Regions from separate parts of the Enterobacter sp. E14S genome, predicted to be linked through region 1. Evidence: predicted binding sites of a transcription regulator. Region 1 holds the regulator's gene; the other holds the start of a gene.
What was found. The regulator PurR, encoded in region 1, represses purine synthesis genes. The targets are predictions, from matches to a motif close to CANGCAAACGTTTGCNTG.
Positions count from the first base shown of each region.

Region 1 (15,061 bases):
CGAGAGACCCACAAGCGGCATAATGGTGGCGAAAATACGGTTTGTGCGGTTAGCCGGGTAATAGTCGGTGACCAGCGCCTGCCAGGTCACGGCCGCGGCACAGACGCCCACGGCCTGAATAAACCGCAGCACCAGCAGCCAGGTGGCATCGCGTACCCATAACATCCCCAGGCAGCCCACGGCAAAAATGGCCAGGCCCAGCAGCAGTACCGGTTTACGACCAAAGCGATCCGAGAGCGGTCCCCAGAGAAGCTGTGCGAAAGCAAAACCGGCGAGGAATAAACTCAGGCTGGCGCTGATGGCGGCAGCCGGGGTTTGCAAATCTTCCTGCATGGCGGCAAACGCCGGCAGGTACATATCGGTGGCCAAAAAGCCCAGCACGCTCAAGCCGCCGAGCCAGACTAAAAAACCGTTCCTGGGTTGCATTATTTTATTCTCCTGAGGAGGCAGGTATACATTGGCGCTGAGTGTAGGGAGTGCAAAGCCGCTTGTGAAACGCTAATATTTGGCGGGTGCATTCAAAAATTTTGCAGGCAGAAAATGTGGTCAGATTATTCTCTTGAAGTGGTCGATGCCGTTGCGCGTAACGGCAGCTTCAGCGGTGCGGCGCAGGAGCTGCACCGCGTCCCTTCGGCAATCAGCTACACGGTGCGTCAGCTTGAGGAGTGGCTGGCGGTTCCGCTGTTTGAACGGCGGCATCGTGATGTGGAATTAACGCCCGCAGGCGCGTGGTTTTTGAAGGAAGGGCGTTCTGTTATCAAAAAAATGCAGATCACCCGCGAACAGTGTCAGCAGATCGCTAACGGTTGGCGGGGACATCTTTCCATCGCGGTGGATAATATCGTTAAGCCGGAACGCACCCGGCAGATGATCGTCGATTTCTACCGTCATTTCTCTGACGTTGAGCTACGGGTCTCGCAGGAGGTGTTTAACGGCGTCTGGGATGCGCTGGCGGACGGCAGAGCAGAGATGGCGATTGGGGCTACGCAGGCGATCCCGGTCGGGGGACGTTACGCCTTTCGCGATATGGGAATGCTGAGCTGGAAATGCGTGGTGGCAAGCGACCATCCGCTGGCGGCGATGGAAGGGCCGCTGAGCGATGACACGCTGCGCAACTGGCCGTCGCTGGTGCTGGAGGATACGTCCCGTTCATTGCCCAAGCGTATCACCTGGCTTCTGGACAACCAGCGGCGGGTGGTGGCCCCTGACTGGGAATCGTCGGCGACGTGCCTCAGCGCCGGGCTGTGCGTCGCGATGGTGCCCGTTCATTTCGCGCGTCCGCGCATCGATACCGGAGAGTGGGTTGAGCTGACGCTGGAGAATCCGTTCCCGGATGCGGCCTGCTGCCTCACCTGGCAGCAAAATGACGTCTCGCCTGCGATGGCCTGGCTGCTGGATTATCTGGGAGACAGCGAAACGCTAAACCGGGAATGGTTACGGGAGCCAGCGTAGCTGGCCCCGTAAAGCGATTAACGACGGTAGTCGCGGAACGGACCGTCCGCTACGGAACGGCGTTCGATAAGACGCGGGTGAACTTCAATGGACTGCGACTCTTCGCGCTTGTTGACGATCCTGTCCATCAGCATGTTGAAGGCCGTTTCGCCCAGCGAATCTTTCGGCTGGTGAATGGTGGTCAGCGCCGGGGTGAAGAAGCGCGCGTTACGCACGTTGTCATAGCCAATCACGGAAATATCCTGCGGTACGCGCAGGCCCAGCTCGTCGGCAGCGCAGAGCGCGCCCATGGCCATGATGTCGCCTCCGCAGAACACGGCGGTCGGACGGTGCGGCTGGGAGACGATCTGCTGCATCGCGCGGTAGCCCGACTCCGGCTCAAAGTCGCCCTGCACAATCCAGTTTTCCGGCACGGTGATCAGCGCTTCTTCCATCGCTTTCATAAAACCGGCCAGACGGCCCGCGCCGGTGTTGCGCTCCAGCGGACCGGGGATCACGCCAATCTCGCGGTGGCCGCGTTCGATCAGATAACGACCGGCCATATAGCCGCCTTCAAAGGCGTTATCGATAACGGAATCGGTGAAGTCTGCGCGCGCTTCGCCCCAGTCCATCACCACCATCGGAATATGGCGATACTCTTCCAGCATCGACAGCACGGATTCCGGATACTCGGAACACATCACCAGCAGGCCATCAACGCGCTTTTGCGCCATCATCGACAGGTAGGCACGCTGTTTTTCAATGCTGTTCCACGCGTTGCCCAGAATCAGGGTATAGCCTTTCTGGAAGCAGTTCTTTTCGACCGCTTCAATGATCTCGGCAAAATAGGCCGCTTCACTGCTGGTCGCCAGCAATCCAATGGACTTGGTGTGATTAACCTTGAGGCTACGCGCAACCGCACTTGGCGAATAGTGCAGCTCTTTGATCGCTGCCCAGACGGCGTTGCGCGTCTCTTCCGCCACAAAGCGGGTTTTGTTAATTACATGTGATACGGTTGTAGTGGAAACGTTTGCGCGTTTTGCTACGTCTTTAATTGTTGCCATTAAATGTCACTCCAGACCATATCCTAAGCTCCTGAAAAACCTGAAGGTAAACGTTTGCCTTCTCTCACCCTTATCTCGCAATGTTGAATTGCGGCACGCCGGGAAAACGACACGGGACGTCAGGAGGGGGTCAATGGCCGGTACGCTAATAAATTTAGCGTGGAATTTTGTCCTATCTTGATGAAAAGGGGAAGAGGTAAAGTGGTTATCAGTATAAATCCAGGAAGATTTTTGACGTAATCTGTGCAAAAATGAGCAAGCTCACTTTTCGTGTGGGGATTAAAAGGAGAAAAATTGATGAGTTCCGATCTTAAGTTTTCGCTGTTCACCACCGTTGTTGTGCTGGCTCTGATTGTTGCGGCCGGTCTGACGGCTGCGCTGCACTGATTTACGCGGAGGGAGAGCCTTCTCCCTCCCGACTCCCCGGATTGTTACTTCTCTGGCAAAAATCTTTTGCCATTTTGTTAACTTCTCATTTTTTGTGATTGATGTCATGCTTTCCGCTTCTTTGTTCTGTGTCACCACATGACACGGCATCCGGAGTTGACGCATGAAAATCAATTTTCCCCTGCTGGCCCTGGCGATTGGCGCTTTTGGGATTGGCACCACTGAATTCTCCCCGATGGGGTTACTGCCTGTTATTGCCCGGGGCGTAGATGTCTCTATCCCTGCGGCAGGGATGTTAATCAGCGCCTACGCTATCGGCGTGATGGTAGGGGCGCCGCTAATGACGCTTCTTCTTTCGCACCGCGCGCGCCGCAATGCGCTGATTTTCCTGATGGCGATTTTCACCCTGGGCAACGTGCTTTCGGCCATTTCGCCGGACTACACCACATTGATGCTGTCGCGTATTCTGACCAGCCTTAACCACGGCGCGTTCTTTGGGCTGGGGTCGGTCGTGGCTGCCAGCGTGGTGCCAAAACACAAGCAGGCGAGCGCCGTGGCAACCATGTTTATGGGGCTGACGATTGCCAATATCGGCGGGGTGCCTGCGGCAACCTGGCTGGGAGAAGCGATCGGCTGGCGTATGTCCTTCCTGGCGACGGCCGGGCTGGGCGTGATTGCGATGGTGGCGCTGTTCTTCTCCCTGCCAAAGGGAAGCGCCGGAGAACGTCCGGAAGTGCGTAAAGAGCTGGCGGTGCTGATGCGTCCGCAGGTGCTCTCCGCACTGCTCACCACCGTGCTGGGGGCAGGGGCGATGTTTACCCTCTACACCTATATTTCACCGGTACTGCATGATATCACCCACGCAACGCCTCTCTTCGTTACCGCGATGCTGGTGCTGATTGGCGTGGGCTTCTCGATTGGCAACTATCTCGGCGGGAAATTTGCCGACCGTTCCGTGAGTGGGACGCTGAAGGGCTTCTTAACCCTGCTGATTGTCATCATGGTTGCCATTCCGTGGCTGGCGCGTAATGAGTTCGGGGCCGCGATTGCGATGGTCGTCTGGGGAGCCGCCACTTTCGCCGTGGTGCCGCCGCTGCAGATGCGCGTAATGCGTGTCGCGCACGAGGCGCCGGGACTTTCATCTTCCGTGAATATCGGTGCGTTTAACCTGGGTAATGCCCTGGGCGCCGCGGCCGGTGGGGCCGTGATTTCAGGTGGTCTGGGATACAGCTTTGTGCCGGTGATGGGGGCGATTATTGCCGCGCTCGGCCTGATGCTGGTGATGATGTCGGGGCGTAAACAGCCTGAAGCAGCCTGCGCTGCGGAATAAACAAAAACGCAGAAGGGCGAACCCTTCTGCGTGTCTCTTACGCGGCGAAGTTCTTCGCAACAAAGTCCCAGTTAACCAGTGCCCAGAAGTGCTCCAGGTAGTTCGGACGCGCGTTGCGGTAGTCAATGTAGTAAGCGTGTTCCCACACGTCCACGGTCATCAGCGGCTTAGCGCTGGTGGTCAGCGGGGTACCCGCATTAGAGGTGGATACGATAGCCAGTTTGCCATCCGCCTCTTTAACCAGCCACGTCCAGCCAGAACCGAAGTTCTTGATGGCTGCATCGGTAAATTTCGCTTTGAAATCCGCGAAGCTGCCAAATGCGGCGTTGATAGCGGTAGCCAGTTCACCGACAGGTTCACCGCCGGCATTCGGCGCCAGGCAGTGCCAGTAGAAGGTGTGGTTCCACACCTGAGCGGCGTTGTTAAAGACGCCACCCTCTGAGCTGCGGACGATCTCTTCCAGCGTTTTGCCTTCAAAATCGGTGCCCTTGATCAGATTGTTCAGGTTGGTGACGTACGTCTGGTGATGCTTGCCGTAGTGATATTCCAGGGTTTCCGCAGAAATGTGCGGTGCCAGGGCGTCTTTTGCATACGGTAGTGCAGGTAATTCGAACGACATTGCTTCTCTCCTTATTGTATTTTGTGTTGCCAATAACCACACAGATAACATGGACAGGATAGCAAATTGAAAGGGTATGCAAAAGAGGAACTTACCCTGCCACGGATGCGGCAGGGCAGGGGTTAGCGAATGGTTTTCGGCGTCATCACGCGACGCGCGCCGACGTAGTGGCGTACCCAGTAGTCTTCACTGAGAGAGGTGATCTGAATATCCTGGCCGCTACGTGGAGACTGGATGAATTTACCGTTACCGACATACACGCCGACGTGGTCAGCCGTGCCGCGACCCTGGGTGCGGAAGAACACCAGATCGCCGTTTTCCAGCTCACCGCGGTCAACCGGTGAGGCATCGCGCAGGTGGTACATCTCATTGGCGGTACGAGGAATGCGGAATTTGACCAGATCTTTATAGGCGTAATAGACGAGGCCGCTGCAGTCAAACCCGGTACGCGGCGAGCTGCCACCCCAGTGATAAGGTTTGCCAATCTGCCCCATCAGTTTGTTCATCGCGGTCTTTTGCGCTTTCTGTACGCGCACTTTATGCACTTCCGCTATTTTCGTGACCTTCGCGCATTTCGCCTTGTGGCTTTTACGCGTGATGCATTTTTCAGTAACGAGGTTAGCGGTGGTTTGCGAAGCTTTACTTTTAGCGGAGTGGGCAGTGCGGGAAGGTTTTGTTTTCGTCTTGCTGGAAGCGGTCTGTTTCGTCTGAGCCGGTGTTTTTTTCTTGTCGTTCTTAGCGGTGGTTTTTTTCTTACGTTCTGTGGCTTTCACCAGATGGTTTTTTTGTACAGCAGAATGCCGCGCCTGCTGAGAGGCGTTTGCCACTGGCGTGAAAGTGAGTGAAGTAAACAGTAAAGCACAGAGCGTGATCGAGATTTTATTTATCCGCGCCACTGGGCAGTCCCCTGATAAATGCAGGTCATCAATAATACCCGCGTGTGATTTACAAAGCCCGTCGATTCTAATCTATAAAAACCCAGAAAGTTAATAGCATTTTTCAATCTACAATCGTGTTTCGTTAGCAAGTGCAAAAAAATTCATCGTTCTGTCGCACATTTGCCCACTCCCTAAGCAAAACCCTGACCGCCGCAGGGGTAAACACCATTTGCAATGCAACTTTTCGTGACTCGGGGTAGAATGTATAAACGTGACAAAAATGTTATTTTCCGATGCCAGTCTGAACCGCTACAATGTCAGACGAATGCCGTAACAGAAGTTAAAGGAAGCAAGACATGAGCACCACTATTGAAAAAATCCAGCGCCAGATCGCTGAAAACCCGATTCTGCTGTATATGAAAGGTTCTCCGAAGCTGCCAAGCTGCGGCTTCTCCGCGCAAGCGGTTCAGGCGCTGTCAGCCTGTGGTGAGCGTTTTGCTTACGTCGATATCCTGCAGAACCCGGACATCCGCGCTGAGCTGCCTAAGTACGCTAACTGGCCGACTTTCCCACAGCTGTGGGTTGACGGTGAGCTGGTTGGCGGCTGCGATATCCTGATTGAAATGTATCAGCGCGGCGAACTGCAGCAGCTGATCAAAGAGACGGCGGCGAAGTACAAAACCGAAGAGCCGGACGCAGAGTAATTTTCTGCGCAAATAAAAAAGCGACCTTATCAGGTCGCTTTTTTTTATTCTTCGCTGTCGCCCATCGGCAGCGGCCAGCCGCCAAGACGCTTCCAGCGGTTGACGATCTCACAGAACAGCTCTGCGGTGCGCTCCGTGTCGTATAAAGCGGAATGCGCCTGCGTACCGTCAAAAGGTATACCCGCCGTGATGCAGGCTTTAGATAACACCGTTTGTCCCAGAGCCAGGCCGCTCAGCGCGGCGGTGTCGAAGGTCACAAAAGGATGGAAGGGGTTGCGTTTGAGCGCGGCGCGCTCCGCGGCGGCCATGGTAAAGCTGTGATCGAAGGTGGCGTTATGGGCCACCATGATGGCGCGGCTGCAGTTACTCTCTTTCATGCCTTTACGCACCATTTTAAAAATGGCGTGCAGCGCATCATATTCACTGACTGCGCCACGCAGCGGGTTGTGCGGGTCGATACCGTTAAACGCCAGCGCTTCCGGCTGTAGGTTTGCCCCTTCGAAAGGTTCAACGTGGAAATGCAGCGTGGTGTCCGGTGTAAGCCAGCCCTGTTCATCCATCTTCAGCGTGATGGCGGCAATTTCGAGCAGCGCATCGGTTTTAGCGTTAAATCCGGCTGTTTCAACATCAATGACAACGGGATAAAAACCACGAAAACGGTCGCACAGACCGCTAAATTGAGCGTTATCGGACATCAGGGTCTCTTACAAGGGGAAAAAGCAGAGCGCATTATGGCAAATTTTGCAGGGTGATGCAGTAAAACTACGGGCGCATGTTGCGCCCTGAGGGATCAGTTGCCCAGACCGCGACCCGCGTCTTTGGCTTCAATCAGCTCGATTTTGTAACCGTCCGGATCTTCCACGAACGCAATCACGGTGGTGCCACCTTTTACCGGGCCCGCTTCGCGCGTAACGTTACCGCCGTTGCTGCGAATGCGCTCACACGCTTCGGCCGCGTTGTCCACTTCCAGCGCGATGTGGCCGTAGGCGGTGCCCAGCTCATAGCTGTCTACGCCCCAGTTGTAGGTCAGCTCGATCACCGCTTCATCCGTTTCCGGGCCGTAACCCACGAACGCCAGCGAGTATTTGTATTCCGGGTTTTCGCTGGTGCGCAGCAGCTTCATGCCCAGGACGTTAGTGTAGAAATCAATGGAACGTTGCAGGTCGCCAACGCGCAGCATGGTGTGAAGTAGGCGCATAATTTCCTCATTAACCAATGGAATAGACTGTCTTTTTGAACAGAAACGATGTTTTAGTATAGCGGCGAAGTATCGCCGCTATCAATGAACAATGGCGAGATTACAGAGAAGGGTAGTCGGTGTAGCCTTCCGCGCCGCCGCCGTAGAAGCTTTCCGGGCGCTGCGGGTTCAGGGCCGCTTTTTTCTGCAGACGGGCAACCAGATCCGGGTTGGCGATGTAGTCGCGGCCAAACGCGACGGCATCGATCAGCCCTTTGCCGATCAGGTCTTCGGCTTTCTCCGGAGTATAAGCCCCCGCACCGATGATCACCCCGTGGAAACGCTCGCGCACTTTCTGACGGAAAGCGTCCGTGTAAGGCTTACCGCCAGCCCAGTCCGGCTCGGACATGTGCAGATAGGCGATGCCACGTTTAGCCAGTTCTTCGATCAGGTACAGGGCATCGGCTTCTTCGTTCGGACCGTTGTCGACGTTCTGGAAAGAACCGATTGGAGAGACGCGGATCCCGATACGATCCGGGCTCCACTCCTGGCACACGGCATCAACCACTTCCAGCACCAGTCGAGCGCGGTTTTCAACGCTGCCGCCGTACTGGTCGGTGCGATGGTTGGACGACGGGGACAGGAACTGGTGCAGCAGGTAGCCATGCGCGGAGTGCAGCTCAATCAGGTCAAAACCGGCTTCACGGGCGTTGGCCACGGCCTGGCGGAAGTCGTTCACGATACCCGGGATCTCGTCCAGCTCAAGCGCGCGCGGCATAGAGGTATCCACGCGAATCGCATTGCCGTTTTCATCACGCAGGGACGTACGGGTATTTGCGCTCAGGGCCGAAGCGGAGACCGGTGCCTGGCCGCCAGGCTGAATGCTGCTGTGGGAGATACGACCGGTATGCCACAGCTGGACCGCAATGCGGCCCTCTTCAGCGTGAACGCCCGCGGTGATTTTCTTCCATGCGGCGATCTGCTCCGGGCTGTGAAGACCCGGCGCACCCGCATAACCCTTAGCCTGAGCGGAAATCTGCGTGGCTTCGGTGATGATCAGGCCAGAGCTTGCGCGCTGACGATAGTATTCACCCATCAGTGGGGTTGGGATGTCGCCCGGCTCAATGCTGCGCAGACGGGTAAGCGGAGCCATAAACACGCGGTTTGGCGCAGTGACGGCACCCACTTTTAAGGGGGTAAATAATTTTTCAGCTGACATAAAGACTCCTGAGTAGACCAGTCGACTAGTAGTTGGGTAAATAAAAACGCCTGTTAAATGCCAGGCGCAGTAATGCTGTTTTTCACATGTGCCAGCGCGCTTTCCAGCGGCACGGCGCTGCGCGAAATTTTTGCCTGCAGGTTAGCGCCTAGCCAGAGCGCATATAACACCTGCGCCTGGGTTAACGGTTCGCCGGAAAAGGCCAGCGTTTTTTCATCGCGGCCTTTTTCCAGCGCCTGGGCCAGCAGGGCGATAACGCCGCGGGCACCTTTATCCATCGCCGTGCGCATATCTTCAGAAAGATCGCACACTTCTGCAGACAGCTTAACGGTCAGGCATCCGCTGATAATGCCCTGCTGACAGAACTGGTTCAGCGTTTCCTGATAGTAGTTCAGGACACGATCCCGGTAGTTACCTTCACCTGACGCAAAGTGGGTCGCCAGACGCTGGTGGTAGCCAGCATAGTGACGCTCCAGCATCGCCACGCCGAAGGCCTCTTTGGACCGGAAGTAGTGATAAAACGACCCCTTCGGTACCTCAGCGGTTTTTAACAGCTCGCTCAACCCCATACCGGTAAACCCGCGATGCATGCAAAGCTGCTCGCCGGTCGCCAGTAAATGTTCGCGGGTATCGTGTTCAGTATTTCTGCTCATGGCCGCACTCTAATAGACCGTTCGGTCTAATGCAAGCGAGTTTACTGACGACATGCGCTCAGTATATCCAGCTGCGGTTGATAAACCGTTGATTTCACGTCCATCATACCCAATACGGTTGAGAATAAATTGTCCTGGGAAACCGCATTTTTTGCTGCATGGTCGCGCAAACACTGTTCGTTGATGCCAAAGTTTTTCGCGTAATCCGGTGACAGCCAGAACATAAACGGAATATGCGTTTGCTGCTCCGGCGCCAGCATGTACGGCGTACCGTGCAGATAAATACCGCTTTCGCCCAGCGATTCACCGTGATCTGAGAGATAAATCAGCGCGGTGTTCATGCTCGACTGGCGCGCTTTCAGCGCATCAATGGTTTTGCTGACCATGCTGTCGGTATAGAGGATGGTGTTGTCATAGGTATTGATCAGCGCCTGATGGTCGCAATCCTGAATTTCATTGGTATCGCAGGTTGGGGTGAATTTACGGAATTTGTCCGGGTAACGGCGATAGTATGCCGGACCGTGGCTCCCCATCAGGTGGATAACCAGCACCGTATCTTGCTTTACGCCATCCAGCACGTTGTCCAGACGGTAGAAGTTCACATCGTCGATACAGGATTTGTCTTTGCAGAACTGATCCAGCTGCCACTGCGTCATGTCGGTATGGGGCACGCGATCGCAGGCACCTTTACAGCCGCCGTCGTTGTCGCGCCACAGCAGGTTGATACCCGCATGCTTAAGCACGTCGAGCAGCCCCTCGCGATGGTGAGCCAGGTCGGCATCGTATTTGCTGCGCGTCATGCCGGAGAACATGCACGGAACGGAAACCGCGGTTTCGGTACCACATGAGGAGGCCTGCGGGAAGTTAATCACGTCCTGCTTTTTCAGCTCCGGGTTGGTTTCGCGTTCGTAACCGTTCAGGGAGTAGTTTGCCGCGCGAGAGGCTTCGCCGACGACAAGCACCAGAACGGTTTTCTTTTGTTGGCCGGTAATCAGTGACCCTTTATGGGCATCTTCACCAATGCGCACCAGCGTTTGATCGCCGGCAAACCAGCGCATTTTGCTGTACTTCACCACGGCGCTGACATAGTTCGCCGGGGTGACCATTTTGACGATGCTTTTGTTATTGCGAAACAGCGACGCATAGTCTTTATAAAACAGCGCGGCAATCAGGATAATCACCAGCAGGGCGCCGAGCATCGCGGCAATGCGCGTCAGCAGCGCGTACCACCATTTTCCGGTACGAATCCGGGTCAACGCCAGCACCACGGAAGGCACGAGGCCGGCTATGACAACCCACAGAATCATCTGCGGGGTCACCAGGGCAGTCGCTTCCTGAGAGTTGGTTTCGAACACGTTCACAATCATGTTCTGATCGATCACCGCGCCGTAGGTATACATGAAATAGGTCGCCGCGGCGCATCCGATCGTCAGTACAATCAGCAGCGGCTTGCGGAGATACGGGATGTTAAGCAGGCTAAAGACAATCACCCAGCCGCAAAACAGCACCAGCGGGACGGAGGCGGCAAAGAGGAAGTCGTGCAGATGCACAGGGCCGATAATGGCCCAGCTGCGCTGGATAAACAGCCCGTTCAGCAGAGTAAAAAAGAGTGCACAGCCCAGAGTAAATTTAATGTCGTTACATTGTAACTTTCTGATTAACCACATCGATCGGTAAACCCGTTATTGTCATGATGGGCCGAGTATAGAGAGGGAAGATTAGTGAAACCTTAATGCCACAAATCTGTGATATAGGCCTTGCACGCGGCGCGATAAACGTCTTCACTGTAGATGAGAGGAGCTATCGGGAGGTGAGTGTGGCAGAGCAGCTGGAGTTTTTCCCCATCCAGAGCCCGTGCCGGGGTATTTGTCAGGTCGATGAACGCGGATATTGCCGCGGGTGCATGCGTACCCGCGATGAGCGTTTTAACTGGCAAAACTTTAGCGACACGCAAAAGCAGGAGGTGTTACGCCTCTGTCGACAGCGTCTTCTGCGCAAAATACGCGCAAACAAAGCGGGTGAAACCGAAGAACCCCAGCAACCTTCACTTTTTTAACACGGTAATTGCGTATACTCATGACATTACGTCCTTGAGGAAAATGTTATGGTTCAGCGAATTACCCTTGCCCCCCAGGGGCCAGAATTCTCCCGTTTTGTGATGGGCTACTGGCGTCTGATGGACTGGAATATGTCCCCCCTCCAGCTGGCGAGCTTTATTGAAGAGCACCTCGATTTAGGCATCACCACGGTCGATCATGCGGATATTTACGGTGGCTACCAGTGCGAGGCCGCGTTCGGCGAGGCGCTTAAGCTGGTTCCGGCCCTGCGCGACCGCATGGAGATCGTCACGAAGTGTGGGATTGCCACCACGGCAAAACCTGAACATGCCCTCGGTCATTACATCACCGACAGCGCGCATATCATCAAGAGCGCCGAGCAGTCGCTGGTCAATCTGGCGACCGATCGTATCGACCTGCTGTTAATCCACCGCCCCGACCCGCTGATGGATGCCGATGAGGTAGCGGAAGCCTTCCTGAACCTGCACCAGAGTGGGAAAGTGCGTCACTTCGGCGTTTCTAACTTTACCCCGGCACAGTTTGCGCTGCTTCAGTCTCGTCTGCCTTTCACCCTCGCCACCAACCAGGTTGAGATTTCCCCGGTACACCAGCCTCTGCTGCTGGATGGTACGCTCGATCAGCTGCAGCAGCTGCGCATTCGCCCGATGGCGTGGTCCTGCCTGGGGGGCGGACGTTTGTTTAATGATGAGGAATTCCAGCCGCTGCGCAACGAGCTTGAAACCATCGCCCGCGAGCTGAACGCCGAGAGCATCGAGCAGGTGGTTTACGCGTGGATCCTGCGCCTGCCGTCAAAACCGCTGCCAATTATCGGCTCCGGCAAAATAGAACGCGTGCGTTCTGCACTGGCCGCTGAAGAGCTGCAGATGACCCGTCAGCAGTGGTTCCGCATCCGTAAGGCCGCGCTGGGTTACGACGTACCATAAACCGCCTGAAGGTGGCTTTCCGGTGAAATCTTTGCCCCTGGTATACACTTAAGGGGCAAAAAATAACCCGCGGAGGTCATATGAAGCGTTTTGCTCTGGCACTGGTCACGCTGGTTGTTTGCGCAGGGGCGCAGGCAGCCAGCGACGAAGTGGAAATGAATCTCGTCACCCCACAAGGTGTGGGTCAGTCCATCGGAACGGTGAAAATCACGGAAACCGATAAAGGACTGGAGTTTGCTCCCAGCCTCAAAGCACTCCCGCCCGGTGAGCATGGTTTCCATGTTCATGCCAAAGGCAGCTGTCAGCCCGCTTTAAAAGAAGGTAAACCGTCGGCGGCGGAAGCGGCAGGGGGGCACCTCGATCCCCAGCATTCCGGTAAGCATGAAGGCCCGGATGGAATGGGGCATTTAGGCGATCTGCCCGTGCTTGTGGTCAATAACGACGGTAAAGCTACCGAACCCGTCGTCGCGCCGCGTCTGAAAAAGCTGGATGAGGTGAAAGGCAAGGCGCTGATGATCCATGTCGGCGGCGACAATATGTCCGATCGGCCTAAACCGCTTGGCGGCGGCGGGGCACGCTATGCGTGCGGCGTGATCTGATCCCCAATCGTTCCCGGTGGCGGTGCCTGTTCCAGCTGCGACAGCGAGCAGTGCAGGCGCCAGATTATCGAGGCCAAATCACGGGCTGCGGGCAGATGATGCTGTGCAAGCGTATCGCAGATCCGCTGCAGTTCATTCAGCGTGGCTTCCAGCGGCCGCTGCTGAACACCGCGCTCGCTCATTACATCGCGCAGCAGGGAGATGCAAACATCACGAACCTGCGACAGCGGATCGGAACGCGTTTCCCACGCGCGCAGCTGCCAGACCACGTGCGAGCAGTTTAACAGCACCACGCCCCAGCGCAGCAGCCAGCGCCGGGACAGCGCGTCCTGGCTGTTATTCAGCTGGCTGACGTGATGATAGACCAGCGATTCATACTCGTTTTCGCTCAGATGCGGTTTACGGCTGAGCTGGTCGACAAACCCTCTGCGTAGCTCCCGGATATGCCTGCGGCTCTTGCGTGCATCGGAGCCGGGACGTAACACCGCGAAAGCCAGCCACGCCAGCCCCACGCCAAGGATCTTCGCCAGGTTGTCATTGAGAAAATCGGCGTAATCATAAACAGGTGGATTCGTCACGGAGATAAACGAGCCCATAAAGACAATCAGCTGTCCCCAGAGGCCCGCCAGCTTGGGCATTTGCAGCTTCAGAAGCTGCATGGTGGTCAACAGGGGAAACAGGAACAGCAGGAACTGCCACAGATCGCTTATCTGCACCATCAGGCCAAACTTCACCACGAAGCTGAACAGCGACAGCAGCACCAGCGTGCGCAGCAGCAGCGTAAGCGAGTTGAACGGCGAGGCCGCGACGGAGTAAAGCACGCAGCTGATGGCGGCAAGCGTCAGGGCCGCCGTACCAGACTCCCACTGCGTGGTAATGCTCCACGCCCCCACCAGCATCAGCGCACAGAAGGTGCGAAAACCGCTCCACAGCGCTTCAAGATAGTCGGTATGGCGCGCAAGTGCCGGGCTGCCGGGGACGTTGAACTCCGTCAACGGGGTCGCGTTTTCGACGGCCGTAATCCAGCGGCTGCTGCGCAGGTACAGCCGACAAAAGTAATTCAGGCGCTGCCAGAAGGCGCGATGGCGGTAGTCGTACTCATCAACCGGGGCGAGCGGAGCGATAATCCGCGCTACGGTGTAAATGTCCGCATCCGGGCGCGCAAGGGCCGCGAGCAGCGTTTCAATCACGGCCCGGGTATTTTCAGGCGGCGTCGGCCAGTTGAGCAGCATCCGGCGCAGGCTGGAGATGGCGCTGGTCATGCGCAGCTGCTGGTGCAGCAGATAGTTAAGAAGTGTGTTCTGGCGGCGAAAGCGGTAGTGGCTCCAGAACGCCTGAATGCGCAGCAGATTCATCGTCAGGATCTGCCCGATCACCTTTTCATGCGCGAGGCGGATATCGTCGCTGGTATCCGGTTGCCACAGCAGGCTAGCGTGTTCCAGTAACCGGGTATGCATGGTTTTCAGCGCAGTGATGAGCGCGGTGCCATCGGATGTGCTGGGGAGGATCATCATCATGAAGCCGCCGCTGAGGATCCCGACAATCACTTCACAGACGCGCGCCTGCGCAATATCCCACAGCTCGGTGGTGTCGAGCACGTTAACCACCGGAAAGGCGATAATGGCGGCGGTATAGCCCGCCAGCTGGAACGCGTAGGCGACGTTATTGGTAAAATGGGCGCAGGCCCAGGTACAGCAGCCCAGCCATGCGGCCATGCTCAGCAGGAACAGCCACGGATCGTTCAGCGTATGGCCAGCGATAATTAGCGCCGCGGTGGCGCCCAGCAGGCTGCCTGCGATGCGGCCAAGACTTTTACTGATCACCCCGCCTACCGTCGGAAAACTGACTACCGCCGCAGACGTCATCGCCCAGTAGGGCTCATCCAGGTTAAGGTAATAAGCCACAGTCAGCGCAAGACACATGGCAATGCCGTTACGCAGCGCGTAGCGCCACTGGGGACGCGTCGCTTTCATCCACGGCGTGTTTTGCCAGGAGAGAC
Region 1 covers NZ_JBVODQ010000001.1:171,343-186,403, forward strand. Annotated here, with positions in the region: gene punC (purine nucleoside transporter PunC) at 1-426, opposite strand, end outside; gene punR (DNA-binding transcriptional activator PunR) at 541-1,452, shown strand; gene purR (HTH-type transcriptional repressor PurR) at 1,470-2,495, opposite strand; gene cydH (cytochrome bd-I oxidase subunit CydH) at 2,793-2,882, shown strand; gene ACZ6J2_RS00885 (MFS transporter) at 3,046-4,212, shown strand; gene sodB (superoxide dismutase [Fe]) at 4,250-4,831, opposite strand; gene ACZ6J2_RS00895 (C40 family peptidase) at 4,954-5,727, opposite strand; gene grxD (monothiol glutaredoxin 4) at 6,066-6,413, shown strand; gene rnt (ribonuclease T) at 6,458-7,108, opposite strand; gene gloA (lactoylglutathione lyase) at 7,204-7,611, opposite strand; gene nemA (alkene reductase) at 7,712-8,809, opposite strand; gene ACZ6J2_RS00920 (TetR/AcrR family transcriptional regulator) at 8,863-9,462, opposite strand; gene eptA (phosphoethanolamine transferase EptA) at 9,504-11,129, opposite strand; gene ACZ6J2_RS00930 (DUF1289 domain-containing protein) at 11,279-11,518, shown strand; gene ACZ6J2_RS00935 (aldo/keto reductase) at 11,567-12,463, shown strand; gene sodC (superoxide dismutase [Cu-Zn] SodC) at 12,544-13,062, shown strand; gene ACZ6J2_RS00945 (FUSC family protein) at 13,041-15,061, opposite strand, start outside.

Region 2 (15,061 bases), on a different contig from region 1:
ATGACCGACGCCCTGGCGGCGCTGGGTGCAAGCGTTGCCGCTGAACTGCCGTGCCGTGATGCGTTAATGCAGGAGTACGACGACAAGTGGCATCAGGATGGCCTGGTGATGGACAAATGGTTCATCCTGCAGGCGACCAGCCCGGCGGCCGATGCGCTCATCAACGTGCGCAGCCTGCTGAAGCATCGCTCCTTTACCCTGAGCAACCCAAACCGCGTGCGCTCTCTGATTGGCGCGTTTGCCAGCAGCAACCCGGCCGCGTTCCACGCCGAAGACGGCAGCGGGTATCAGTTCATGGTGGAAATGCTGACCGAGCTGAACAGCCGTAACCCGCAGGTGGCGTCGCGCCTGATTGAGCCGCTGATCCGTCTGAAACGCTACGATGCGAAGCGTCAGGCGAAGATGCGTGCCGCGCTTGAGCAGCTGAAAGGGCTGGAGAACCTGTCTGGCGATCTGTACGAGAAGATTGCTAAGGCACTGGCCTGATTTAAAAATGCCGGTGGGCAGGTAAAAGAAAAACGGCAACCTCGGTTGCCGTTTTTAGTGTTTTCTCCCCGTGGGAGAGGGCCGGGGTGAGGGCATCAGGCATTAGCCTTGGCTCGCTGTAACTCGGTCCCCCCGCGCTTCATCACCCGATCCAATACCTCAGCTTCCAGCTCTGCCAGCCTTGCTGAGCCCACGCGGCGAGGGCGCGGAAGATCCACCGTCAGATCCAGACCTATTTTCCCGTCCTCAATTAGCAGCACCCGATCAGCCATCGCGACGGCCTCGCTCACGTCATGTGTCACCAGCAGTACCGTAAAGCCGTGCGCCTGCCACAGGGATCCAATCAAATCCTGCATTTCGATCCGCGTCAGGGCGTCGAGCGCGCCGAGCGGTTCATCAAGTAACAGCAGGCCCGGACGGTGAATCAACGCCCGCGCCAGCGCCACGCGCTGCTTCTGCCCACCCGAGAGGGCGGCAGGCCATTCACCCGCACGATTTTCCAGCCCAACGGCGGCCAGCGCCTGGCGGGCTTCATCCCGCCAGCTGCCCTTAAGCCCGAGCCCGACATTGTCGATAACCGTTTTCCACGGCAGCAGGCGTGCATCCTGAAACATCATGCGGGTATCGTCCTGAATATTCGCAAGTGGCGTCGTTCCTGCCAGAATGTCACCGCCGTTGGGGGATTCCAGTCCGGCCAGAAGCCGTAGCAGGGTACTCTTGCCGCCGCCGCTGCGCCCGACAACGGCCACAAATTGTCCGGCGGGAATATGCAGATCCAGCCCGTTAAGAATGGTGTTTTCGCCGTAGCGTTTGGTCACGCCGTTCAGCAGTAACGGCGTTCCCTGGTTCAGTCGTGCAGTATTCATGCTTTCGCCTCCTGAAGGGTATAGGCCGGGTTCCAGCGCAGCCAGCTGCGCTCCAGCCACTGGGCGCTGACGTCGGCGAGCTTGCCGAGCAGGGCATACAGAATGATGGCAACCACCACCACGTCCGTTTGCAGGAATTCGCGGGCGTTCATCGCCAGGTAACCAATGCCTGAGTTGGCCGAGATGGTCTCCGCCACAATCAGCGTCAGCCACATCAGGCCGAGCGCAAAACGCACCCCGACCATAATGGAGGGCAGGGCGCCCGGCAGAATCACGTGAATAAAGAGAGAAAAACCCGATAAGCCATAGCTGCGCGCCATCTCCACCAGACCGCGATCGATGTTGCGGATGCCGTGCCAGGTGTTGATGTAAATCGGGAACAGCGTGCCCAGCGCCACGAGGAAGATCTTGGCGCTCTCATCAATGCCAAACCACAGGATAACCAGCGGGATCAGCGCCAGATGCGGTACGTTACGCAGCATCTGAATGGAGGTATCCAGCAGCCGCTCGCCCCAACGGGAAAGGCCGCTGATCAGGCCCAGAACCAGACCGATGCTGCCGCCGATGGAAAACCCAATCACGGCGCGCCAGGAGCTGATCGCCAGATGCTGCCACAGCTCTCCGCTGACGCTCAGCGACCAGAACGCCTCAACGACGCCCTCCGGAGAGGGCAGAATGCGGCTCGACAGCCAGCCGGTGGACGACGCGAGCTGCCAGAGAGCCACAATGCCGACGGGTAAAAACCACGGCGCGGCGCGCAGCAGCCATTTTTGGGAGGTGGCAGACATGGTCGCTCCTTAGCTCTGCGCGGCTTTGCGGGGAATAAACTCGTTCGCCACGGCTTCGCCCTGAAGCTGAAGCCGCTGCGGCTGCGGAATCTCCGGGATGGCGACATCCAGATGCGGGAATAACAGCTCGCCCACCTTGTACGCCTCTTCCAGATGCGGATAACCGGAGAGAATAAAGCTGTCGATACCCAGGTCTGCGTATTCATTAATCCGGGCGGCTACGGTCGGTCCGTCGCCGACCAGCGCCGTGCCCGCACCGCCGCGCACCAGGCCAACGCCCGCCCACAGGTTCGGGCTGATCTCCAGGTTCTCGCGCTTGCCGTTGTGCAGGGACGCCATTCGGTGCTGTCCGACGGAGTCGGTTTTCGCAAACGCGGCCTGCGCCTTTGCGATGGTCTCATCGTCCAGGTGGGAGATCAGGCGGTCGGCGGCCTGCCAGGCTTCTTCATTGGTTTCACGCACGATCACGTGCAGGCGAATGCCGAAGCGCACCTTGCGCCCATGGGCGGCCGCTTTAGCGCGCACCTGGGCAATTTTTTCTTTCACCAGCTCAGGCGGTTCGCCCCAGGTCAGATAGAGATCGACCTGCTCTGCCGCCAGATCCTGGGCCACATCCGACGATCCGCCAAAATAGAGCGGCGGTCGAGGCTGCTGCACCGGCGGGAAGTAGAGCTTCGCGTCACGAACGTGAATATGCTTGCCTTCAAAGGTGACGGTTTCACCTTCCAGCAGACGTCGCCAGACGCGGGTGAACTCGGCGGAGGCTTCGTAGCGCTCGGTATGGTCGAGGAACACCCCATCGCCCGCCAGCTCCTGCGGATCGCTGCCCGTCACCAGGTTAAACAGGGCGCGACCGTTGGACAGCCTGTCCAGCGTTGCCGCCTGACGCGCCGCCACGGTGGGGGAGACCACGCTCGGGCGTAACGCAACCAGGAACTTCAGACGCTGGGTGACCGGGATCATCGATGCGGCGACCAGCCAGGCATCTTCACATGAACGTCCGGTCGGGATCAGCACCCCGGTGAAACCGATTCGGTCCGCCGCCTGCGCAATCTGCTGCAGGTAGCCGTGGTCAACCGGGCGCGAGCCCTCTTCTGTACCAAGATAGTGTCCATCACCGTGGGTGGGTAAAAACCAGAAAAGATTCAGACTCATGATTTAGCTCCTTCTTTGCCTGCGGGCTGCCAGATGCGTTCGCGAATAGTGACCTGTTTTGGCACCAGGTGGTTTTGATAGAAAAGGTCAGCCGTTTGTTGCTGAAGCGCGGCGACGTGCGCGTCCACGGGCGTAATGGTGGTCGGCGGACGGTGGTTGAGATAGCTCGCGATCACCGGCTCAGGTAAGCCCATGGTTTTCGCCAGCAGGGCAATGCTCTCCTGACGCTGGGTCTGGGTCAGCGCATCGGCCTGGGTAAAGGTATCCAGTACGCCCTGAATAAATGCGCCGTTCTTTTCCGCATAAGGACGTGAGGCCAGATAGAACGAGCCGGTCTGCTTCAGCGTGGTGCCGTCTTTCAGCACGCGAACGCCGCCCTGCAGCAATGCAGCGGAGTAGTACGGATCCCAGATGGCCCAGGCATCAACGTTCTTCTGCTGGAACGCGGCGCGGGCGTCGGCAGGCGTCAGATAAACAGGCTGAATGTCAGTGAACTTGAGCCCGGCTTCTTGCAGGGCGCGCAGCAGCAGGTTGTGTGAGCTGGAGCCTTTCTGGAAAGCCACTTTATGCCCTTTGAGGTCGGCGACGCTTTTAATGTCGCTGTTTTCAGGCACCAGAATCACTTCGGCCTTCGGTTTGGGCGGCTCAACGCCAACATAGACGAGGTCCGCTCCCGCCGCCTGGGCGAATATCGGCGGAATATCACCCGTGCTGCCGAGATCGATACTGCCGACGTTCAGGGCCTCCAGCATCTGCGGGCCAGCCGGGAATTCCACCCAGGAGAATTTGGTGTCCGGGAAGCGTTTTTCCAGAAGCTGGTGGCTTTTCGCCAGCACCATGCTGACGCTGCCTTTCTGATAGCCAATGCGCAAACTTTCCGGAGCCGCTTCTGCGGCATGGGCCAGCGAGGTAAGCGCCATCAGACCTGCCAGGCCGATGCGGGTTAACGTTTTAAACATGTGCGACTCCTTGAGGCTGACCAAACGCCGGGGCCTGGATATCCCGGCGGTGCAGGGCATGCCAGAAGGTTTCCAGGGCAGTATCGAGGCGGGTTTGCAGGTTCGGCGTAAAATGAGGTTTATGTTGGTAATCGATAACCTGGGAGTCATCTGCGAAAACGCCGTGGAGGATCTCCTGCGCTTTCAGCGCGTTCAGCACCGGTTTCAGGGCATAATCCACGGCCAGTAAATGGGCAACCGTACCGCCCGTTGCCAGCGGCAGCACGACTTTGCCGTCGAGGGCGCGTTCCGGAAGCAGATCGAGCAGGGTTTTCAGCGCCCCGGAAAAAGAGGCTTTATAAATAGGTGTTGCCACAATTAAGCCGTCAGCGCCGTTAAGCTGCTCGATGAGCGTTTTCAGCGCTGGGCTGTCGAAGCGGGCGTAGAGCAGATCTTCAGGTTCGAAGTTATGCAGGTTCCAGTGGCACACTTCCACATCCAGGGCATTGAGTTTTTCGCGGGCATATTCCAGCAGGGCGCTGGAGCGCGAAGGGAATCGTGGACTTCCGGCCAGGGTAATGACGCGCATACTTCCTCCTTATAACCAATTGTTTGCTTTTATCTAACATTCATAACAATTTTCAGGAGTGTGACACCGCGCGGTTATTCCACTAAATGATTTATCTGCAATTAAAATGCGAAAAAGTGCATAAGAAATAGACGGGAAGGTAAACGATTGCGTTTTGCGCTGATTTTTTGCCGCAGGTCAATTCCCTTTCGCGCGTGGATCGCCCATAATCCCCTCCCGGTTTGCACACCGGGAATCCAGGAGAGTTCATGTACTACCCCTTCGTTCGTAAAGCCCTTTTCCAGCTCGACCCTGAGCGCGCTCATGAATTTACATTCCAGCAATTACGTCGTATCACCGGAACGCCGCTGGCCGCTCTGGTGCGTCAGAATGTGCCGGAAAAACCTGTGCAGTGCATGGGTCTGACCTTTAAAAATCCGCTGGGTCTGGCGGCCGGTCTGGACAAAAATGGCGAGTGCATTGATGCCCTGGGCGCGATGGGCTTTGGCTCCATTGAAATCGGCACCGTCACGCCGCGCCCGCAGCCGGGAAATGACAAGCCGCGCCTGTTCCGCCTGGTTGAAGCCGAAGGGCTCATCAACCGCATGGGCTTTAATAACCTCGGTGTTGATCACCTGGTTGAGAACGTAAAAAAAGCCCATTTTGACGGAATATTAGGCATCAATATCGGTAAAAATAAAGACACGCCGGTAGAGCAGGGTAAAGATGACTATCTGATTTGTATGGAAAAAGTCTACGCCTATGCCGGTTATATCGCGGTGAATATTTCTTCACCCAATACTCCGGGTCTGCGTTCCTTACAATATGGCGAAGCGCTGGACGATCTTCTGAGTGCCATTAAAAATAAACAAAATGAACTCCAGACGATCCACCATAAATATGTTCCGGTCGCGGTTAAGATCGCCCCGGATCTTTCTCCCGAAGAATTGATCCAGGTTGCCGACAGTTTGGTTCGCCATAATATTGATGGTGTTATTGCGACCAATACCACTCTCGATCGTTCCCTCGTGCAGGGAATGAAAAACTGTGACGAAGCGGGTGGGTTAAGTGGACGTCCGGTGCAATTAAAAAGCACCGAAATTATTCGCGCCCTGTCTGCGGAATTAAAAGGACGTCTGCCGATTATTGGCGTCGGCGGCATTGACTCAGTGATTGCTGCACGCGAGAAGATGGCGGCAGGTGCGTCACTGGTGCAAATCTATTCCGGCTTTATTTTTAAAGGACCGCCGCTGATTAAAGAAATCGTTACTCATATCTAATCTTTTCTCTTAATCAGACAACCAGGGCTTTATTTCCAGCCCTGGTTGTTTTATATTCCGTCACTGTTGCTTATTTAGTCATTATAGTCTTTTATTAATGGTGTTATAAACGAGGCGGCAAACAGGACATTTTTAGTACAGGACGTTTGGGGACGGGAGAAACACATGCGAATTAAACCTGACGATAACTGGCGCTGGTATTTTTGCGACGAGCATGACCGAATGATGCTCGATTTAGCCAATGGCATGTTGTTTCGCTCTCGTTTTGCCCGCCGAATGTTAACCCCGGATGCATTTTCCCCGTCGGGCTTTTGCGTTGACGATGCGGCGCTTTATTTCTCCTTTGAAGAAAAATGCCGGGATCTGGTGCTCTCTAAAGAGCAGCGTGCCGAGCTGGTATTAAATGCGCTGGTGGCTATCCGCTTCCTGAAACCGCAAATGCCAAAAAGCTGGCATTTTCTTGCGCACGGTATGAGCTGGACTCCGGCAACGGGTGACGCGGCCAGCGTCAATCTGAGCGATACCGCAGAAGAGGTGAGCCTGCTGGTGGTTGAGCCTGGCGAAAATGCTGCACTCTGCCTGCTGGCGCAGCCCGGCGTAACCATTGCCGGGCGGACGATGCAGCTTGGCGATGCCATTAAAGTGATGAACGACAGGCTGAAGCCGCAGCTGCGCGTAGATTCCTTCAGCCTTGAACAGGCGGTTTAAGCTTCCAGCTGTACGGACGTTTTCGGTATGCAGCTACAGCACAGAATTGTGCCGTCATTTCCAATTGCCGATTTTTTCAGCGCACTAACCTCTCCATCCACCAGCCTGATGCGGCAGCATCCGCAAATGCCTGCGCGACAGGAATAGGGTACGCGAATACCTGCCTGCTCCAGTTGCTCAAGTAATACCTGCTGGTTGTTGCCACGGATGACGTTGCCCTGCCAGTGAATATCTACCGCAGAAGCGGCATTCGTCACAACGTCGACCACTTCTTCTTCCTGACCTGAGCCGTACGCTTTTGCAGGCCCTCGGGCAAGAATTTCTACCTCATCACCGACGCGGATTGCGCCGCTGGAGCGCGGGATCAGGTTCTGGCCGAAATCCACATCGCCGTTATCCTGCGCGGTGCGGAACGACTGCAGCGTCTTCAGCGGTTCACCGGAAGGGTGCTTCTGGCCTTTCTCAGGGCTCACCGTGGTGAAAATGCAGCGGCTGCAGGGTTTTACGACATCAAAGATGACGCTGCCGATGCGGATCACTTTCCAGGTGTCTTCTTCCCAGGCGTCGGCGCCCGTGACCACCAGGTTCGGACGGAACTGTTCCATCTGAACGCTCGCTTTGCAGCGGCCTTGTAAATCACGCAGCGAGGCTTCGTTAGTCAGCAGGAACGGGAAACCATCGGCGAAGGAGAGGGGAACTGCGTCATGGCGCTTCACGCGACGCGTCAGTTCCGGACCAACCCAGCGCAGCTGCACGTCGCGGGAGAAGAAACCGCTCAGCCAGCGGTTAATCTCATCCGGGGCGATGCGCGCGGTAAAATGATTACCCCATACTTCCGTTGGCGCGTCGACAGCCGCAAAATCAGCAAAGCGAATCACCGCGCTGGAACCGTCCGGCGCGGTAAGGTGCAAACCGTCATGAAGCGGGGAAGGGGTAAAGCGAACCATCTGCGGGAACTGGCGTGCGGTAATGAACGTGCCGTCAGGCTCGGTGACCATAAAAATACGGTCGAAGGCGAATCCGCTCATGTCGGCCAGCGCGTGAGAGACGCCGATGCCGCGCATGGATTTCACCGGATGTATAAAAAGCCTGGATAACGTCGCCACTGCACACTCCCACAAATGAAAATAAGCCTTCAACTTTATGACATACACGCCATATTAGCTATAATGCGCGACAATTTTCTAAGAGTAAAAGTGACGATATGAATTCTCTGTTTGCCAGTACGGCCCGTGGGCTGGAAGAGCTGTTAAAAACTGAACTGGAAAGCCTGGGCGCGCAAGAGTGCCAGGTGGTTCAGGGTGGTGTCCATTTTGAGGGCGACACGCGGCTTATTTACCAGAGCCTGATGTGGAGCCGTCTGGCGTCGCGCATCATGCTGCCGATGAAGGAGTGCAAGGTCTATAGCGACCTGGACCTCTATACCGGCGTACAGATGATCGACTGGACAGAGATCTTCACGCCCAATGCTACCTTTGCGGTGCATTTCAACGGCGTGAACGACGAGATCCGCAACAGCCAGTACGGTGCCCTGCGCGTCAAAGACGCCATTGTGGACTGCTTCACGCGTAAAAATAAGGAACGTCCGAACGTCGATCGCGAAAATCCGGATCTGCGTATTAACGTCTGGCTCAACGGTGACACGGCGAGTATTTCTCTCGATCTGAGCGGCGCGGGCCTGCACCTGCGCGGCTACCGCGATCGTACCGGTATGGCGCCAATTAAAGAAACCCTGGCTGCCGCTATTGTGATGCGCTCCGGCTGGCAGCCGGGCACGCCGCTGCTCGATCCGATGTGTGGTTCCGGTACGTTGCTGATTGAAGCGGCCATGCTGGCAACCGACCGCGCGCCGGGCCTGCATCGCGGTCACTGGGGCTTTAAAGGCTGGGCGCAGCACGACGAAGCGCTCTGGAAAGAGGTCAAAGACGACGCGCAAACCCGCGCGCGTAAAGGTCTGGCGGAGTACACCTCCCACTTCTACGGTTCGGACAGCGACCCGCGCGTGATCGAACGCGCGCGCAGCAACGCCCGTCGCGCCGGTATCGGCGAACTGGTCACCTTCGAGGTGAAAGACGTGGCGAATCTGACCAACCCGCTGCCAAAAGGCCCGTACGGTACCGTGATCAGCAACCCGCCATACGGCGAGCGTCTGGACAGCGAGCCGGCGCTGATTGCCCTGCACAGCCTGCTGGGCCGCAATATGAAGGACTACTTCGGCGGCTGGAACCTGTCGCTGTTTAGCGCCTCGCCGGAGCTGCTGAGCTGCCTGCAGCTGCGTGCCGATCGCCAGTTTAAGGCGAAAAACGGCCCGCTGGACTGCGTGCAGAAAAACTACCATCTGGCGGAGAAAGCGGCGGACAGCAAGCCATCCGGCGTGGCGGAAGATTACGCCAACCGCCTGCGCAAGAACCTGAAAAAATATGAGAAGTGGGCGAAGCAGGAAGGAATTGAATGCTATCGCCTGTACGACGCCGACCTGCCGGAGTACAACGTGGCGGTTGACCGCTACGCGGACTGGGTGGTGATTCAGGAATATGCGCCGCCGAAAACCATTGATGCGCAAAAAGCGCGTCAGCGCATGCTGGACGTTATCGCGGCCACCATCGCCGTCCTCGGCATTGCGCCAAACAAGCTGGTGCTTAAAACCCGCGAGCGTCAGAAAGGGAAAAATCAGTATCAGAAGATGGGCGAGAAGGGTGACTTCATCGAAGTGGGCGAATACAACGCTCGCCTGTGGGTGAACCTGACCGACTATCTGGATACCGGCCTGTTCCTCGACCACCGTATCGCCCGTCGCATGCTGGGCCAGATGAGCAAGGGGAAAGATTTCCTCAACCTGTTCTCCTATACCGGCAGCGCGAGCGTGCATGCGGGTCTGGGCGGCGCGCGGAGCACCACCACGGTGGATATGTCCCGCACCTATCTGGAGTGGGCGGAGCGTAACCTGCGTCTTAACGGGCTGACCGGACGTCAGCATCGTCTGATGCAGGCTGACGTGCTGGGCTGGCTGCGTGATACCGACGAGCAGTTCGACCTGATCTTTATCGATCCGCCGACCTTCTCCAACTCCAAGCGCATGGAAGATAGCTTTGACGTTCAACGCGATCACCTGCGCCTGATGACCGACCTGAAGCGCCTGCTGCGCAAGGGCGGCACCATTATGTTCTCGAACAACAAACGCGGCTTCCGTATGGATCATGACGGCTTAGCAGCCCTGGGACTGAAAGCACAAGAAATCAGCCAAAAAACGCTGTCTCAGGACTTTGCCCGCAACCGTCAAATTCATAACTGCTGGTTGATTACCGCGGTCTGAAAGGAAAAATAAATGTCTTTAATTAGTATGCACGGCGCGTGGCTCTCTTTCAGCGACTCGCCGCTTCTCGATAATGCAGAGCTGCATATCGAAGATAACGAGCGCGTCTGTCTGGTGGGCCGTAACGGCGCGGGTAAATCCACGCTGATGAAAATCCTCAACCGCGAACAGGGGCTGGATGACGGCCGCATCGTTTACGAGCAGGATCTGATCGTCTCCCGCCTCCAGCAGGACCCGCCGCGTCACGTGACCGGCAGCGTTTACGATTTCGTGGCGGAAGGCATTTCTGAGCAGGCCGAATACCTGAAGCGCTATCACGAGATTTCGCATCTGGTGATGACCGACCCGAGCGACAAGAACCTCAACGAACTGGCGAAAGTGCAGGAGATGCTCGATCACCACGGTCTGTGGCAGCTTGAAAACCGTATTAACGAGGTTCTGGCCCAGCTTGGTCTGGAAGCGGACATGGAGCTGTCGGCGCTCTCCGGCGGCTGGTTGCGTAAAGCGGCCCTGGGCCGCGCGCTGGTCAGCGGGCCGAAGGTGCTGCTGCTGGACGAACCGACGAACCACCTGGATATCGAAGCGATTGACTGGCTGGAAGGCTTCCTGAAAACCTTCAGCGGCACCATCATCTTTATCTCGCACGACCGTTCGTTTATTCGCAACATGGCGACGCGTATTGTCGATCTCGACCGCGGCAAGCTGGTCACCTATCCTGGCGATTACGACACCTATCTGCTGGAGAAAGAAGAAAACCTGCGCGTGGAAGAGCTGCAGAATGCGGAGTTCGACCGCAAGCTGGCGCAGGAAGAGGTGTGGATCCGCCAGGGCATCAAGGCCCGCCGTACCCGTAACGAAGGCCGCGTGCGCGCTCTGAAGGCAATGCGCCGTGAGCGCAGCGAACGCCGTGAAGTGATGGGCAGCGCCAAAATGCAGGTGGAAGAAGCGTCCCGTTCCGGCAAGATTGTCTTCGAAATGGAAAACGTCAACTATCAGGTTGATGGCAAAGTGTTGGTGAAAGATTTCTCCGCCCAGGTGCAGCGCGGCGACAAAATTGCGCTTATCGGCCCGAACGGCTGCGGAAAAACCACGCTGCTGAAGCTGATGCTGGGCCAGCTGCAGGCCGACAGCGGCCGCATTCACTGTGGGACTAAGCTGGAAGTGGCCTACTTCGACCAGCACCGCGCGGAGCTGGATCCGGACCGCACGGTGATGGATAACCTCGCCGAAGGCAAGCAAGAGGTAATGGTAAACGGCAAACCGCGCCACGTGCTGGGTTATCTGCAGGACTTCCTGTTCCATCCGAAACGTGCGATGACCCCTGTTCGTGCGTTATCTGGCGGAGAGCGTAATCGTCTGCTGCTGGCGCGTCTGTTCCTGAAACCAAGTAACCTGTTGATTCTCGATGAACCAACGAACGACCTGGATGTCGAAACGCTGGAATTGCTCGAAGAACTGATTGACGGTTATCAGGGGACCGTGATGCTGGTTAGCCACGATCGTCAGTTCGTGGATAACACCGTAACCGAGTGCTGGATCTTCGAAGGTGAAGGGCGAATTGGACAATACGTAGGCGGTTATCACGATGCAAAAGGACAGCAATCGCAGTCTATGGCGCAGAAACAGTCAAAGTCCAAAATAAGTTCAGAACCTGCTGTAACAAAAGCAGAAACTGTCAAGAAAACCTCGGCTAAACTAAGCTATAACCTGCAGCGCGAACTGGAGGGGCTACCGCAGCGTCTTGAAGAGCTGGAGGCCGCGCTTGAGGATCTGCAAAAACAGGTTGCTGATGCGTCATTCTTTACCCAATCGCATGACTATACTCAGAAAGTACTGGCTGAACTGTCCGCGGCTGAAAAAGCCCTGGAAGAAGCATTTGAGCGCTGGGAGTACCTTGAGTCTCTGAAAAACGGCGCATAAACAGGGATAACATATGTGTGACCAGCACCATGCCGACAGGCATATTTTATGCTCGCAATGCGATATGCTCGTGGCGTTGCCAGAGCTTGGTCACGGACATAAAGCCCTGTGTCCACGTTGCGGCGCAACGTTGACAACCGAGTGGGACGCGCCGCGGCAGCGTCCCACTGCTTACGCTCTGGCAGCATTGTTTATGCTGCTGCTCTCCAACCTCTTCCCCTTCATCTATATGAAGGTGGGGGGGATAACCAGCCAGGTGGATTTGCTTGAAATTCCGGGCGTCATGTTCTCGGAAGATTACGCCAGCCTCGGCACCTTTTTTCTGCTGTTTGTCCAGATAGTCCCGGCTTTTTGCCTGGTCGTTATCCTTTTGCTGGTCAACCGCGTCAGGATGCCCTCATCATTGAAAATCCGGCTCGCGCGTATCCTTTTTCAGCTTAAAAGCTGGGGGATGGCCGAGATCTTTCTGGCGGGCATTCTGGTCAGTTTCGTGAAGCTCATGGCGTACGGCGATGTGGGAATCGGCAGCAGCTTTATTCCGTGGTGCCTGTACTGCGTCCTGCAGCTGCGTGCCTTCCAGTGCGTGGACAGGCGCTGGGCGTGGGATGATATCGCCCCGGCACCGACGCTTGCGCAGACGGTAAAAGTCGGTGTGCCCGGCATTCGTCAGGGGCTGCGTTCCTGCCCATGCTGCACCGCCGTGCTGCCCGCCGATCTTGACGTTTGTCCGCGCTGCGAAACGAAAGGTCACGTACGCCGTAAAAATAGCCTTCAGTGGACGATGGCCCTGCTGGTCACCTCCATCATGCTGTATCTGCCTGCCAATATTCTACCGATCATGATCACCGATTTGCTTGGCGATAAAATGCCCTCGACGATCCTTGCCGGGGTGATCCTGCTGTGGGGCGAAGGTTCCTATCCTGTCGCCGGCGTGATCTTTATCGCCAGTATTATGGTGCCAACCTTAAAAATGATCGCCATCGCCTGGCTCTGTTGGGATGCGAAGGGTCATGGAAAACGCGACAGCGAACGCATGCACCTGATTTATGAAGTGGTCGAGTTTGTCGGACGCTGGTCAATGATTGACGTGTTTGTCATCGCCGTTCTCTCTGCACTGGTGCGGATGGGCGGTTTGATGAGTATTTATCCCGCGATGGGGGCTTTAATGTTTGCACTGGTCGTGATTATGACCATGTTTGCGGCCATGACCTTCGACCCTCGTTTATCGTGGGATCGTGAGCCTGAATCAAGCCATGAGGAAGAGTAAGAGCATGGAAAATAAGAGTGGAGAGGCGAAAGTGCAGAAGGTCAAGAACTGGTCGCCGGTGTGGATTTTCCCCATCGTGACCGCGCTGATCGGCGCATGGATCCTGTTTTATCATTACAGCCATCAGGGACCGGAAGTCACGCTGATAACCACCAATGCCGAGGGGATTGAGGGCGGTAAAACGACCATCAAAAGCCGTAGTGTGGACGTGGGCGTGGTCGAAAGCGCAACCCTGACCGACGATTTAACCCATGTGGAAATTAAGGCGCGCCTTAATGCCGGCATGGAAAAACTGCTGCATGGCGATTCCGTTTTCTGGGTGGTTAAACCGCAGGTGGGGCGCGAAGGGATCAGCGGCTTAGGGACGCTGCTCTCGGGTGCCTACATTGAGCTGCAGCCGGGTGCTAAGGGTAACCAGCCAGCCCAATACCAGCTTCTGGATTCACCGCCGCTTGCACCGCCTGATGCCAAGGGCATCCGCGTGATTCTCGACAGCAAAAAAGCGGGTCAGCTCACGGCGGGCGACCCGGTTCTGTTCCGCGGCTACCGCGTCGGGTCGGTTGAGAAAAGCACGTTTGATCCACAGAAACGCGCGATCAGCTATCAGCTCTTCATTAATGCGCCAAACGATCGCCTGGTCACCAGCAACGTCCGCTTCTGGAAAGACAGCGGGATCGCGGTGGATCTGACCTCGGCAGGTATGCGCGTTGAAATGGGGTCGCTGACCACGCTGTTTGGTGGCGGTGTGAGTTTTGACGTGCCGGAAGGGCTGGATTTAGGGCAGCCGGTCGCAGAGAACACCGCTTTCCGTCTCTTTGACGATCAAAAAAGCATTCAGGATGCGCTCTATACCGATCACGTTGATTTCCTGATGTTCTTTAAAGACTCCGTTCGCGGCCTGCAGCCGGGGGCGCCTGTTGAGTTCCGCGGCATTCGTCTTGGTACGGTTGGGCAAGTGCCGTTCTTTGTCCCGGGCCTTCAGCAGGTGCTGGATGATGATTACCGCATTCCAGTACTGATCCGCATCGAGCCGGAGCGTCTGCTTAATCAGATTGGTGAAAATCAGGATATCGCGACTCATATCACCCAGCTGATGGAACGTGGTCTGCGCGGGTCGCTGAAAACCGGCAACCTGGTAACCGGTGCGCTGTATGTGGATATGGACTTCTACCCGAAAGCTCCGCCGATTACCGGTATTCGTGAATTTGGTGGCTACAAGATCATCCCAACGGTGAGCAGCGGTCTTGCTCAGATCCAGCAGCGTCTGATGGAAACGCTGGATAAGATCAACAATCTGCCACTGAATCCGATGATTGAAGCGGCGACGAACTCGCTGAGCGAAAGCCAGGCAACGATGCGTCGCCTGCAAACCACGCTGGATAACATCAACAAGATCACGGCGAGCCAGAGCATGCAGCAGCTGCCGCAGGATATGCAGAAAACGCTACGTGAGCTGAACCGCAGTATGCAGGGCTTCCAGCCGGGTTCAGCGGCGTACAACAAGATGGTGGCAGATATGCAGCGTCTTGATCAGGTCTTACGTGAACTGCAGCCGGTGCTGAAAACGCTCAACGAGAAGAGCAATGCGCTGGTGTTCGAAGCGAAAGATAAAAAGGATCCTGAGCCGAAGAGGGCAAAAGAATGAAAAAGTGGCTATTGATGGTTGGCGCTCTGCTGTTAACGGCGTGTAGTTCAGAGGTAGATAATAAAAGCTACTATCAGCTGCCTGTGTCTACCCACAGCAGTGGACAAAGCACGGCCAGCCAGGGAAA
Region 2 covers NZ_JBVODQ010000003.1:161,123-176,183, reverse strand. Annotated here, with positions in the region: gene pepN (aminopeptidase N) at 1-486, shown strand, start outside; gene ssuB (aliphatic sulfonates ABC transporter ATP-binding protein) at 582-1,352, opposite strand; gene ssuC (aliphatic sulfonate ABC transporter permease SsuC) at 1,349-2,140, opposite strand; gene ssuD (FMNH2-dependent alkanesulfonate monooxygenase) at 2,150-3,295, opposite strand; gene ACZ6J2_RS09045 (sulfonate ABC transporter substrate-binding protein) at 3,292-4,254, opposite strand; gene ssuE (NADPH-dependent FMN reductase) at 4,247-4,822, opposite strand; gene pyrD (quinone-dependent dihydroorotate dehydrogenase) at 5,071-6,081, shown strand; gene zapC (cell division protein ZapC) at 6,247-6,789, shown strand; gene ACZ6J2_RS09025 (YcbX family protein) at 6,786-7,895, opposite strand; gene rlmKL (bifunctional 23S rRNA (guanine(2069)-N(7))-methyltransferase RlmK/23S rRNA (guanine(2445)-N(2))-methyltransferase RlmL) at 7,994-10,102, shown strand; gene ACZ6J2_RS09015 (ABC transporter ATP-binding protein) at 10,115-12,022, shown strand; gene pqiA (membrane integrity-associated transporter subunit PqiA) at 12,036-13,289, shown strand; gene pqiB (intermembrane transport protein PqiB) at 13,294-14,934, shown strand; gene pqiC (membrane integrity-associated transporter subunit PqiC) at 14,931-15,061, shown strand, end outside.
Region 2: pyrD (quinone-dependent dihydroorotate dehydrogenase) is a predicted target of PurR. The motif match lies at 4,959-4,976, and genes of this name have one in related genera.